Regions from separate parts of the Cyanobacterium sp. genome, predicted to be linked through region 3. Evidence: predicted binding sites of a transcription regulator. Region 3 holds the regulator's gene; each other region holds the start of a gene.
What was found. The regulator NtcA, encoded in region 3, controls nitrogen genes in cyanobacteria. The targets are predictions, from matches to a motif close to TTTGTANCNNNNGNTACAAA.
Positions count from the first base shown of each region.

Region 1: the regulator NtcA is predicted to act here: its motif matches at 1,742-1,761, upstream of pirA (arginine synthesis PII-interacting regulator PirA).
Region 2: the regulator NtcA is predicted to act here: its motif matches at 1,930-1,949, upstream of ACXITR_RS08330 (CmpA/NrtA family ABC transporter substrate-binding protein).
Region 4: the regulator NtcA is predicted to act here: its motif matches at 1,037-1,056, upstream of glnA (type I glutamate--ammonia ligase).

Region 1 is NZ_JBSZCP010000029.1:8,029-11,245, reverse strand. It holds gene ACXITR_RS05125 (mechanosensitive ion channel) at 1-1,345, opposite strand, end outside; gene pirA (arginine synthesis PII-interacting regulator PirA) at 1,508-1,672, opposite strand; gene ACXITR_RS05115 (hypothetical protein) at 1,953-2,096, shown strand; gene aroQ (type II 3-dehydroquinate dehydratase) at 2,115-2,567, shown strand; gene ACXITR_RS05105 (RNA recognition motif domain-containing protein) at 2,802-3,074, shown strand; gene ACXITR_RS05100 (MFS transporter) at 3,107-3,217, opposite strand, start outside.
Region 2 is NZ_JBSZCP010000041.1:7,466-10,682, forward strand. It holds gene ACXITR_RS08315 (Npun_R2821/Npun_R2822 family protein) at 1-514, opposite strand, end outside; gene ACXITR_RS08320 (TM2 domain-containing protein) at 799-1,065, opposite strand; gene ACXITR_RS08325 (DUF2752 domain-containing protein) at 1,099-1,578, opposite strand; gene ACXITR_RS08330 (CmpA/NrtA family ABC transporter substrate-binding protein) at 2,019-3,217, shown strand, end outside.
Region 3 is NZ_JBSZCP010000013.1:80,258-83,474, forward strand. It holds gene gltB (glutamate synthase large subunit) at 1-1,507, shown strand, start outside; gene ntcA (global nitrogen regulator NtcA) at 1,605-2,282, opposite strand; gene fabI (enoyl-ACP reductase FabI) at 2,429-3,214, shown strand.
Region 4 is NZ_JBSZCP010000018.1:101,454-104,670, reverse strand. It holds gene ACXITR_RS02970 (aminopeptidase P N-terminal domain-containing protein) at 1-760, shown strand, start outside; gene glnA (type I glutamate--ammonia ligase) at 1,132-2,553, shown strand; gene ACXITR_RS02960 (LON peptidase substrate-binding domain-containing protein) at 2,729-3,217, shown strand, end outside.

The DNA.
Region 1 (3,217 bases), on a different contig from region 3:
CCGCAAAAATAATTACCCCCACTAATACTTGCCCCGCCAACAGGGAAATAAAAGCAACAACTTCCTTAAGCGCTTCAATTTGTAAAATATCCACCGCTGTAATGGTTGCCACCAACATAATGGCAATGACAAGGATGATACCCACAATTTGAGCAGGGGTTTTCGTCAGGGAATTATTTTCTACCTCAGGATTTTCCTCCATCACCACAGGGGCGCCTTGGGTAATGCCTAGCCACACAAATACGTTATTGAAACCTATATTAGTTAAAAGATTAACCAATAATTCCGCTAAATATTGAGCCCCAAAATAACCAAATCCTAAAACCACAATAGCGGCAAATAGTTTCGGTAGTATGTCCAAAACTTGATCCAACATTGCGATCGCAGGTACAGAAATAGCCTGAATTTGTAAGGCATCGAGAGCCGTAATTGCAATAGGAATTAAGATTAAGACATATACCACAGAGCCAATAACATAGGATAAAGACTGTTTTTTATTAGTAGTGGACATACCAAATTTTGCACCAATGGCATCAGCCCCACTAGCTTTCAATAAATTAGTAACAACCTTTTTCACCACTTGAGCCACAATCCAACCGATAAAAGCAATAATTAAAGCGGCAAATACATTGGGTACAACCCCCAAAATATCATTAACCAACTCCTCCAAAGGTCGTAAAGTGCCATCTAACCCTAAAATACCTAGTATAGAGGGCAAAAACAGTAAGATAATAAACCAAAAAAGAGTATTACCGATGGTATCACCGATGGCAATATCAGCCCCACTAGAGTCGGCAACCTCTCCATCTTCTTCTTGCACCTGCTGGTTTAGCTTCTCATCAAAATTAAACTGTGATAAAGTTTTTATGACGATTAACTTCACCACCGTAGCCAATAACCAAGCCACCACAAGGATAATAGCCGCCCCCCCTAAATTGGGCAAAAAGCTCATCACCTCATTTAAAAGGGCATTCAAAGGCTCAGAAACCAAATTTAGTTCCAAAGCATTGAGAAAAGCAACCACCACAAAAAGGATGATAATCCAACCGACTATTTCTGAAATCCATTTTTCAGTTTCAATTTTCTTTCCATCATCGGCATTGTCACCCATGATAAAAGCAGCTAATCGGTTATCAATGTCAGTTTTATGCAAAGATTTTCTGACAAAACCCTTAAAAATATTGGCAAAAATTAAACCAACAATTAAAATTAATATCCCCTTTCCTAAACTTAAAAGCGCACTCACTACGTCATCTGGAATTGGTAATGCTTCTTGCACTTCAGACACTTGAGCAAATAAACTAAGAGCATTTAAGTCTGGTGGAGAATCCATCATTAGTTTCATGTTCTTATGATTTGTTATTTATACAGATACCTGTTCAATATATCTATATATCCCCAATAAATCAAATGTTTTCTAATATGTGAGTAATTCTTATAAAAAATAAAAACCTATCCAACAATAGATAGGCTCAAGTAGATATGTAAAGAAAAATATTGATTAAAATTATGCAAGATGTAAATAAGCAGCTTCTTGTTCTAATTGTTGAATTAACTTTTGATTTCCTTGACTTCTAGCAACTTCTAGGCGGTGTTCCAAATTTTTTCTTAAGGTATCTCTATATGCTTTTCCTGCTTCTGCTCTCATTTGATTTTTACGGGTTATATTCATCATAATTCTAATCCTCAGTTTTAAAGGCTTTTTTACTCTATAATTCAATTCTACCTTTATTAAAAGAAAACGGTATCAATTATTACAAAAAATTAATAGATAATAGTTTAAAGAAGAAACTCCCTTGTTAATTGAAGACAAATCCAAGTAAAAAGAAAAATCTCATTTTCCATCAATTGGTAGGAAAAATTACCCCTAGGTTTTCCTCAGTTGCATTTACAAAAAGTAAACGTTATGATGGTTTTAATGACAAAAAGCATTATGGGAGTCTTCTTTATTAATGGATCAAATAGAGAAAATCATCGAAAAAATCAAAGAGTGGACTCAAAAGTTAGTGGAAGCATTAGCTGGACCACAAGCCGAGCCTGAACCAGAATTGATTCCTATTCCTGTTAGAGATCGTCGTTCCAATGGCTATCGTTAATTATCTTAATAGAAAAGTGTGTCTGACTTAAAAATCTTAGTATTGCATGGTCCTAACCTTAATCTTTTGGGACAACGAGAACCTGAAATCTACGGTAGCTTAACCCTTGATGGTGTCAATAAACTCCTTATGGAGCAAGGAAAAAAGATAGGGGTTGAGATAAGTTGTTTTCAGTCTAATCATGAGGGTTACTTAGTCGATGTAATTCATCAGGCTCTAGGAAATTATCAAGGGATTGTGATTAATGCGGGGGCTTATACTCATACGAGTGTAGCTATCAGAGATGCTTTGACAGGGGTGAATCTTCCTACGGTGGAGGTTCACCTTAGCAATATATATCGTCGTGAAGAATTTCGCCACCATTCCTACATTGCTCCCATCTCCATCGGGCAAATTAGCGGTTTTGGAGTAGATAGTTATTTATTGGGTTTACAGGCTTTAGTAAATCATTTGAAAAGTCAAAAAAATTAATTGCTTATTATCAATAATCAATGATTTATGCTCGATTATTCATTGGTTTATCTATGATCTTCCTCTGTCAATTACACGGGTAATATGATAAATTAGAATTAGTGTTAATTTGAGGTTCGTTTCGGTAACAGTGTTTGATTCCAGTATAGTAAGGTTATTCCTTGAACAGTATGGAAAGAGTCACGTCCGTCGTCTCAGTTGCCCTAGTGTAAATTAAGATTTTGGAGCAAGTCTATGTCCATATATGTTGGGAATTTATCCTATGATGTTACAGAAGAAGATTTACAAACTGTCTTCTCTGATTATGGTCAAGTAAAACGTGTTTATTTACCTGTAGATCGTGAAACTAAAAGAATGCGCGGTTTCGGTTTTGTAGAAATGTCTAGTGATAGTGAAGAAGAAACTGCAATCGAAACTTTAGATGGTGCTCAGTGGATGGGCAGACAAATGAAGGTTAATAAAGCAAAGCCTCGTGAAGAAGGTGGAAACCGTCGTGATAGATTCTAAGGTATTTCTTTAGTTTTGGTCAAATGTAGCCCCTAACATTCGTGTTGGGGGTTGTTTGTTTTTGGGTTAAAAAATACAACTTTTCGAGATAAAACATAAGTCATTATCGCTCCTAAAATACAACATATACTTAGGATAAATAA
Region 2 (3,217 bases), on a different contig from region 3:
CCGTAAAAATACCTTTTTTAGAAGCCCAAAAACCGCTATTAAATACATCCTCTAATTGTTGAGGAGAAAAAATATTTTGTTCTAATACCATGGGGGAAAATATATCATTGAGCTTTCTACCTTTAAAGTGATAATCGCAGTTTAAAAAATCGTACTCCTGCAAATACTTTAAATTGTCAATAATTTTTTCAAAAACCACAATATCAGTATCAATATACAAAAATTCATCCAAAGGGCCAAACCACTGCACCAGCTTACGCATTTTATTGGGTAATGCTAAAAAATCACGATCAAAAATACTTGCAATTTTGGTAGTAAAATTATCAACAAAGTCTAAATCTGGAAATAATTTAACCCCATGGCGTTCTTTTAAAACTTTTGCCACTTCTTGATATTTATCATCAAAAGGAATCAAAAAAATATTAGTTTCTTTGTCATATAATCTAATACTATTAAGTAAAGCTATACTATTATTAATTACCTTATCGTTAGCTACAATATAAATTCCTTTCATATAAACCTAAATAAATTATTAGAATATTTGACAATGGATCAATTATATTATTACTTTTTATATAAAAAAAGACCCCAGTAATTATCTGAGGTAGATTTTTATTTATTTTTATTTCTCAATAAAAAGTACACAATTAAACATATCTGGACAGGTAAAAGGACAACATAAGACTTTATAAAAGGAGAGGAAATATCTAAACTAGAAAAAAATATTAGATAACCACCACCACAGATAAAAAGAAAAAGTTTTGTCCTAATACTATTAATTTTTAAACTTTTCATTTACTAAAACCAAGGTTGTTTACCGTTGAGGTACAGATTATAAAATTCCTCGTCAGTTTTCATTAAATAAATTACCCCCTCTACAATACCAATAATTGATGTTATGGCGGCACCAAAACCACAGGTAAGCAAAGTAACTAAGAGTAAAATAATTCCTTCTTGATTGTAACCAAGGATAAATTTATGTATTCCAAAAGAACCTAAAAGAATGGCACAAATACCAGCGGCCATCTTTTTACTTTGAGCTTCCGATGCGTTAAATTCACTCATTATTTTCTTCCTAATATTGATAGATTTTTACTATTATTTATAAAGCAGATTTGCTAAAGGAGATGAGAAAAAACTTTCTGTCAACTCTCCCGTACTATAAAGAAAGACAAGTTTACTCAAATAATAGATCAAAATTGAAAATAAAATCAAGTATTGTAACTTTTTGTTTTGTGCTAATTTTAGATAGAAGGATTTGAGCTTTTTTTTAGTTAAAATTTCTAACAATAGATGAAGGGAAGAAATAATAAAAGCAATAAATAATAAAGGACCAAATAAATGATGATAAAACGAATCCCAAATACTGCCATGGGCCATGGCTAGAAATGATCTTGTTAGTCCGCATCCCGGGCAAGGAATACCCGTAAAAGCCAGTATGATGCAAGAAAAGGGAGATTCTTGTTCAGTAATATTGAGTAGGTATGACGCAATAATAGTCGAGCTTAGGATAAATAGAATGAGCGATCGCCCATAGAGACCACTCCGAGAAATGGGGATTGTGGTGAAACGAAACATTAAAATTAACTTATTATTTTGGACAATATTTTAATCATGATTTTTACACCATAGGTTAACACCTCAATATTGTAGTAAATATTTAAAATTTTATAAAGAATTTTATTTTAGAAACAGCGAAAATTGAGTTTATTTAAAGCCAAATATTCTTAAACTAAAACGCTAACCATTTTAATAGATACTAGATAAATCAAAAAGTAGAATTATCAAGAGCTACATAGTACAAGGGTCAAAAAACACCCAAAAATTACTATTCCCAACGGTGTCTGCTTAATTCTCCATTAACATAACGCCCCTAGGTTATGCACTTTTGTCATCTTATCTTAGCATTTAACTCATATAAAACTGCATACGGTAACAACGGATACCGAGAAATAATTGTAAAGAAAATATAAATTTAATAACGATTTAATTAATATCTCTTAACTTAGCGAACAAAAATGAGTAGATTATCCCGCAGAAAATTCCTCGTAACCAGTGGTTTAACCGCCGTAGGAGCAGCAATATTACATGGTTGCGGTGCAGACAATGGCACAACCACCGTCGAACAAGTAGAAACCATTGACATGGGAGATAATGCTCCCGAAACCACTTCTGCCAAGTTTGGTTTTATCGCCCTTACCGATGCTTCTCCCTTGATTATTGCCCTTGAAAAAGGAATTTTTGCTAAATATGGCATGACCGATGTAGAGGTATTAAAACAAGCCTCTTGGCCCGTCACTAGGGATAATATTGAATTAGGTTCGGCGGGTGGTGGTATTGATGGCGCCCATATTTTAACCCCCATGCCCTATCAAATGACCTTGGGTACTACCACAAATCAACCTGTACCCATGTATATTTTGGCTCGTCTTAATACCAATGGTCAAGCAATTTCTGTAAGTAATGCTTTCCCTGACATCGGTTTACAAACCCCAGATAAACTACAAGAAGCAGTAGCTCAAGCCAATGCAGACGGTAGAGACTTTACTGCCGCCATGACTTTCCCCGGGGGGACTCATGATTTATGGATGCGTTATTGGTTATCTGCCAATGGTATTAATCCTAATAGCGATGCCTCCGTGGTACCTGTACCCCCTCCACAAATGGTGGCAAATATGAGAACTAACACCATGGATACTTTCTGTGTGGGAGAGCCTTGGAATGCTCAGTTAGTAGGGCAAGGGGAAGGATATTCTGCTCTAGTTACAGGGGAATTATGGAATGATCATCCAGAAAAAGCCTTTGCCATGCGTAAAGATTGGGTAGATCAAAATCCTAAAGCAACCCGTGCTTTATTGATGGCGGTTTTAGAAGCTCAACAATGGTGCGATCGCCCCGAAAACGTTGAGGAAATGTGTCAAATCGTATCCCAAAACAAATGGTTTAGAGTACCCTTTGAAGACATCGTCGAAAGATCTAAAGGAAACATCGACTTTGGTACTGGTAGAGTTGAAGAAAACTTTGAATATGCCATGAAATTTTGGCGTGATGACGCTTCCTACCCCTTCAAGAGCCATGATTTATGGTTTTTGACCGAAAATATTCGTTGGGGTTATATTCCCGCCGATACGGACACCCAAGCCCTTGTGGATGAAGTCAACAGAGAAGATCTGTGGAGAGAAGCAGCCGAAGCCATCGGGACCCCCGCAGATCAAAT
Region 3 (3,217 bases):
GGATTTAGCCCAGTTAATCCACGACTTACATCAAATTAACCCCACCGCTAACGTATCGGTAAAATTAGTAGCCGAAATCGGTATCGGTACCATTGCCGCCGGGGTAGCCAAAGCCAACGCCGATGTAATCCAAATTTCTGGTCATGATGGTGGTACGGGTGCATCTCCCCTAAGTTCCATCAAACACGCTGGATGTCCTTGGGAATTGGGGGTTACCGAAGTACACCGCACCCTGTTGGAAAATCAACTGCGCGATCGGGTTTTACTCCGTGCCGACGGTGGTTTAAAAACAGGTTGGGATATTATCATGGCGGCGTTGATGGGCGCTGAAGAATATGGCTTTGGTAGTATTGCCATGATTGCCGAAGGTTGTATTATGGCGCGCGTCTGCCACACCAACCAATGTCCCGTGGGGGTTGCCACCCAACAAGAAAGACTCCGTAAACGTTTTTCTGGGGTACCGGGGGATGTGGTTAACTTCTTCTACTTCATCGCCGAAGAGGTGCGTTCTATCCTTGCTAAATTAGGCTACCGCAGTTTAAACGAAATCATTGGACGGGGTGACTTATTAACCTATCGTCAGTCTGCCCAACTAGCCAAAACCAAGGCTCTCGTTTTAGACTGTTTAACCAATCTCCCTGATACCAAAACTAATCGTGACTGGTTAAACCATGGCGATACCCACACCAACGGTAATGTCTTAGATGATGAAATTTTGGCGGATAGTACCATTACCGACGCTATTAACACCCATGGCACCGTTACTAAAGAGATTAAGATCATAAATACCGATCGCTCCGTAGGTGCAAGAATTGCGGGGGTAATTGCCAAACAACATGGAGATTACGGCTTTAAAGGACAGCTAAACCTCAACTTTAAGGGTACTTGCGGACAGAGTTTTGGAGCTTTCAACGTTCAAGGGATGAATATTCACCTCGAAGGGGAAGCTAATGACTATGTAGGTAAAGGCATCAACGGCGGACAGATTGTCATTGTACCTCCTAGCAATGCCACCTTTGAGGCCTCTGATAACGTCATCCTCGGTAATACCTGTTTATATGGTGCTACGGGGGGCGAATTGTATGCCAATGGACGAGCAGGGGAACGTTTTGGGGTGCGTAATTCCAAGGCTACGGCGGTCATTGAAGGGGCAGGAGATCACTGTTGTGAATACATGACAGGGGGCTTAATCGTTGTCCTCGGTAGTGTTGGGCGTAATGTGGGCGCTGGTATGACTGGCGGTTTAGGTTACTTCCTTGATGAAGAGGGCAATTTTGAAGCGAAGGTTAACCCCGAAATTGTTTCTATCCAGCGCATTTCTACCCCTGAAGGGGAAGCTCAGTTAAAAGGGTTGATTACTAACCATGTTGAGAAGACAGGTAGCAAAAAAGGTCAATTAATCCTTGATAATTGGTCGGAATATCTACCTAAATTCTGGCAGGTAGTACCTCCATCCGAGGCGGAAAATCCTGAAGTTAAGGCTCAAAAAGAGTTAACATCTGTGTAATTTAATTTGATGGGGTGGGCAATGTCCACCCTATTTTTTTTGAATATATATAAATGAAAATTGCTTGATTTCTGTGGTTAGGAAAAAAGAAGTTTTTTTAAGCAAACTGTTGACTTAGGGCTACGGGATTATGGACGGTGATTTTTTTCTTGGTAATGGAAATCATGCCATCTTGTCGCAACTCTCCTAATAGTCTGGTGACAGTAACACGGGTAGAGCCTATGGCCTCGGCGATCGCCTGGTGGGACAATTTGAGATCAATGGTGATACCATTAAGGCTAGGGATGCCAAAGTCACGACAAAGAATTAATAAAAAACTAACCAAACGAGAAGCCATATCACGGTGAGCAAGGGTTTCAATCATCATCTCCGTTTGTAAAATACGAGAAGATAAACCCTGTAACATGAGACGAGACAATTCAGGATTATCCTGTAAAGAACGTTGGAAATGCTCAATGGGGGCGGATAGTAACTCCACGGGGGTAAATGCTACGGCATGGTAAAAGCGATCGCTCTTTTGTCCTGTAATCAAAGATAGAACCCCAAAAACACTATTTTCCCGTAAAAGAGCCACGGTAATCTCTTCCCCAGCCTCATATAAACGAGACAATTTCACAGCGCCCTTGACTAAAAAATATACCCTTTCCGCAGGATCTCCAGGGAAAAAGATTGTCTTACCCCGTTCAAACTTTTCCATCACAGGGTTATACATTCCGCCCCCTATCTGACGAAACACCGAGGCGAGGGGTTGCTCTTGAGTGGGTATTGGTTGCATATATGGTAATTAATATTTAATAATTGATCGTGCAAATGACGCTTTCTATAAGAAAATAGCTTAAGTGTAAACTAGATAACCATTTTATCGTTTAATCGGTTTTACAGATCATAGTCTTTTATTTCAATCAATAAAATTTATTCATTATGTTAGATTTAACAGGAAAAAACGCCCTCATTACGGGCATTGCCAATAATCGCTCCATTGCTTGGGGTATTGCCCAACAACTGCACAAGGCAGGGGCAAACATCGGTGTTACCTACCTTCCCGATGAAAAAGGACGTTTTCAAAAAAAAGTGGGAGAATTGGTAGAACCCCTCAACCCCAGTATTTTCTTACCCTGCAATGTCCAAGATGATGCCCAAATTGCAGAAACTTTCAACGAAATCAAGGAAAAATGGGGCAAGATTGATATTCTTATTCACTGTTTAGCTTTTGCTCAAAAGGATGATTTAACGGGGGATTTTAGCAACACCTCCCGGGATGGTTTTAAAACCGCCCTTGATATTAGTGCCTATTCTCTCACCAGTCTTGCTCAAGCGGCCAAACCGTTATTAACTGACGGGGCTAGTATTGTGACTCTTACTTACCTAGGGGGGGTAAAGGTAATTCCCAACTATAATGTTATGGGTATTGCTAAGTCTGCCCTAGAAATGAGTGTCCGTTATTTAGCGGCGGAATTAGGTCCTCAAAATGTGAGGGTAAATGCCATATCAGCAGGCCCGATTCGTACCCTCGCTTCTTCTGCTGTGGGTGGCATCCTCGATATGATTCATCATGTGGAAGCTACTGCTCCCCTCAAGCGTACGGTTACTCAAACGGAGGTGGGTAATGCGGCGGCCTTTTTGTGTAGTGATTTATCTAGTGGCATTACGGGGCAGGTGATTTATGTGGATGCTGGTTACGAGATTATGGGCATGAGTCAAGGATAAGGA
Region 4 (3,217 bases), on a different contig from region 3:
AATGCTTCGCAAGGCGGCTTCCATCTCTGCAAAGGCTCACATCAAGGCGAAAGAATTTGCTGCCCCCGGCCGTTATGAGTACGAAGTTCAAGGGGAAATTGAGTATATTTTTCGTTCTTTTGGTTGTGAAGGCCCTGCCTATCCTTCCATCGTTGCCTCGGGCGCTAATGCCTGTGTCTTACATTACATCGAAAATAACCGCCGAATGGAGGAGGGAGATTTACTGCTCATTGATGCGGGGGCTAGTTTTGGCTACTACAATGGCGATATTACCCGTACTTTCCCCATTTCAGGTAATTTTACCCCCGAACAAAAAGCCATCTATGATTTGGTCTTAGAAGCCCAATTAAGTGCGATCGCACAGGTACAACCAGGAAACACCTATAACCAATACCATGATAAAGCCGTAGAAGTATTAGTAGAAGGACTAAAAGAGCTAAAACTACTCCAAGGAGACACCGAAGAAATTATTAAAGAGAACAAATATCAACCCTTTTATATGCACCGTACAGGACACTGGCTAGGGTTAGATGTCCATGACGTAGGGAACTATAAACAAGACCAAGAAAACTGGCAAATCCTGCAAGCAGGAAACGTTCTCACCGTCGAACCGGGGATTTATATCTCTCCCTACATCACCCCCGCCGAAGGACAACCCGAAATTCCCGACCATTGGAAAGGCATTGGCGTAAGAATAGAAGACGATGTACTTATTACCAAAACAGGGAACGAAGTTTTAACCTCCGCCGTAGGCAAATAATAGCGACTTCCCCAAAACTAAAAATATTGTATATCACAGGGGGTTTAACCCCCTTGCCCCCAGTAAATGTTGAACAATTCCTTATGCAAAAATAATTCAAATAGTTAAATACAAAAAAAATAGCAAAAGCCCCATAAATAAAGTCTTGAAAAAAATAAGAAAATAAATTATAGTTTAGAATCCCTAAATACATAAGGTATTCCTCCCTAAAATAAACTTTCACTAATATCTATTGCTTAAAAAAAAAATTGACATTTAAAGCAAATTATAATTTAGTTGGTATAAAAAGTTACAAAACGAAATCAAGAGAATACTTAGGATAATACCTTTGAGAAGGATATTTCATTAAAAACTATTAGGAGAATTTATTAATGGCTAAAACTCCCCAAGAAGTCTTACAAATGATCAAAGACAACGGGATTAAGATGATTGATCTCAAATTTATCGATCTACCCGGTACATGGCAACACTGTACATTTTACTATGATCAAATAGACGAAACCTCTTTTACCGAAGGTGTACCCTTTGACGGTTCTAGTATTCGTGGTTGGAAAGCCATTAATGACTCCGATATGGCAATGGTACCAGATCCCGACACCGCATGGATCGACCCTTTCTACAAAGAGCCTACCCTCAGCATGATTTGTCGTATCAAAGAACCTCGCACAGGGGAATGGTACTCCAGAGATCCCCGTAGCATTGCCTACAAAGCCTTAGACTACCTAGCTTCCACTGGTCTTGGTGATACTGCCTACTTTGGTCCTGAGGCGGAATTTTTCCTCTTTGATGATGTTAGATTCGACCAAACCGAAAACAAAGCATATTATTATGTAGATAGCGTTGAAGGGCGCTGGAACTCTGGTAGGGAAGAGGCAGGGGGTAACTTAGGTTATAAACCCGGTTACAAACAAGGATATTTTCCCGTATCTCCCACCGATACCATGCAAGACATTCGTACGGAAATGTTATTAACCATGGCAGAATGTGGTGTACCCATCGAAAAACATCACCATGAGGTAGCCACTGGGGGACAAAATGAACTAGGTTTCAAATTTGGTACTTTGGTAGAGGCGGCCGATGACTTGATGACTTACAAATATGTCATTAAAAACGTAGCTAAAAAATACGGTATGAGTGCCACTTTCATGCCCAAACCCTTGTTTAACGATAATGGCTCTGGGATGCACACCCACCAATCTATCTGGAATGAAGGTAAGCCTTTATTTGCTGGAGATAAATATGCAGGTTTGAGTGATATGGCTTTATACTACATCGGTGGTATTCTCAAACATGCCCCTGCCCTCCTTGCTTTTACCAACCCCAGCACCAACTCCTATAAGCGTCTTGTACCAGGTTTTGAAGCCCCTGTAAACTTGGCATACTCTCAAGGTAATCGCTCTGCTTCTGTGCGTATTCCTTTGTGTGGAGATAACCCCAAAGCCAAGCGTTTAGAATTCCGTTGTCCTGATGCTACCTGTAATCCTTACCTTGCTTTTGCTGCCATGCTTTGTGCTGGTATTGATGGTATCAAAAATAAAATTGAACCAGGAGAGCCTTTGGATGTGGATATTTATGATTTATCCCCTGAGGAGTTGAGCAAAATTCCTTCTACCCCTGCATCTTTAGAAGGTGCGCTCGAAGCGTTGGAAAAAGATCATGATTTCTTAATCGATAGTGGTGTATTTACCATGGAATTTATCGAAAATTGGATCGAGTATAAGTTAGACACGGAGGTTAACCCCTTACGTCTCCGTCCTCATCCCTATGAGTTCGCTTTATATTATGATGTGTAAAATTCTTTTGGAAATTTAGGTTTTAGGGGGCGTAATTTTAGGTTGCGTCCCTTTTTTTTGCGACTCCCCACCGTTTCACTTTTTCATCAAACCCTAGGAAATAAGCAGAATAAACTCTCTAATAGTGTTCAAAATCCGTTAAATTAGAAAAAAGAGCATAACAAAACTTAAAACTATGACATCATCTTCCATCGCTGTTAGAGAATTACCATTGTTTCCTCTGCCTGAAGTGGTTTTATTCCCGGGGCGCCCGTTACCTCTACATATTTTTGAATTTCGTTATCGTATGATGATGAATACCATTTTAGAGTACGATCGCCGTTTTGGAGTATTAATGATCGATCCGACTAATGGGGAAATTGCGAATATTGGTTGTTGTGCGGAGATTATCCATTTTGAACGTTTACCAGATGATCGCATGAAAGTTCTTACTTTAGGACAACAAAGGTTTAGGGTATTGGAATATGTGAGGGAAAAGCCCTACCGAGTGGGTTTGGTGGAATGGATAGAAGATAAACCAACCCAAGAAAGTTTGCAGGGGAAAGCCGATGAGGTGAAAACTTTACTAACGGATGTGGTTACCCTTTCTGCTAAATTAACGGATCAAAAAATTGAGTTGCCTGAAAATTTACCCACTACCCCCATGGAGTTATCTTACTGGGTG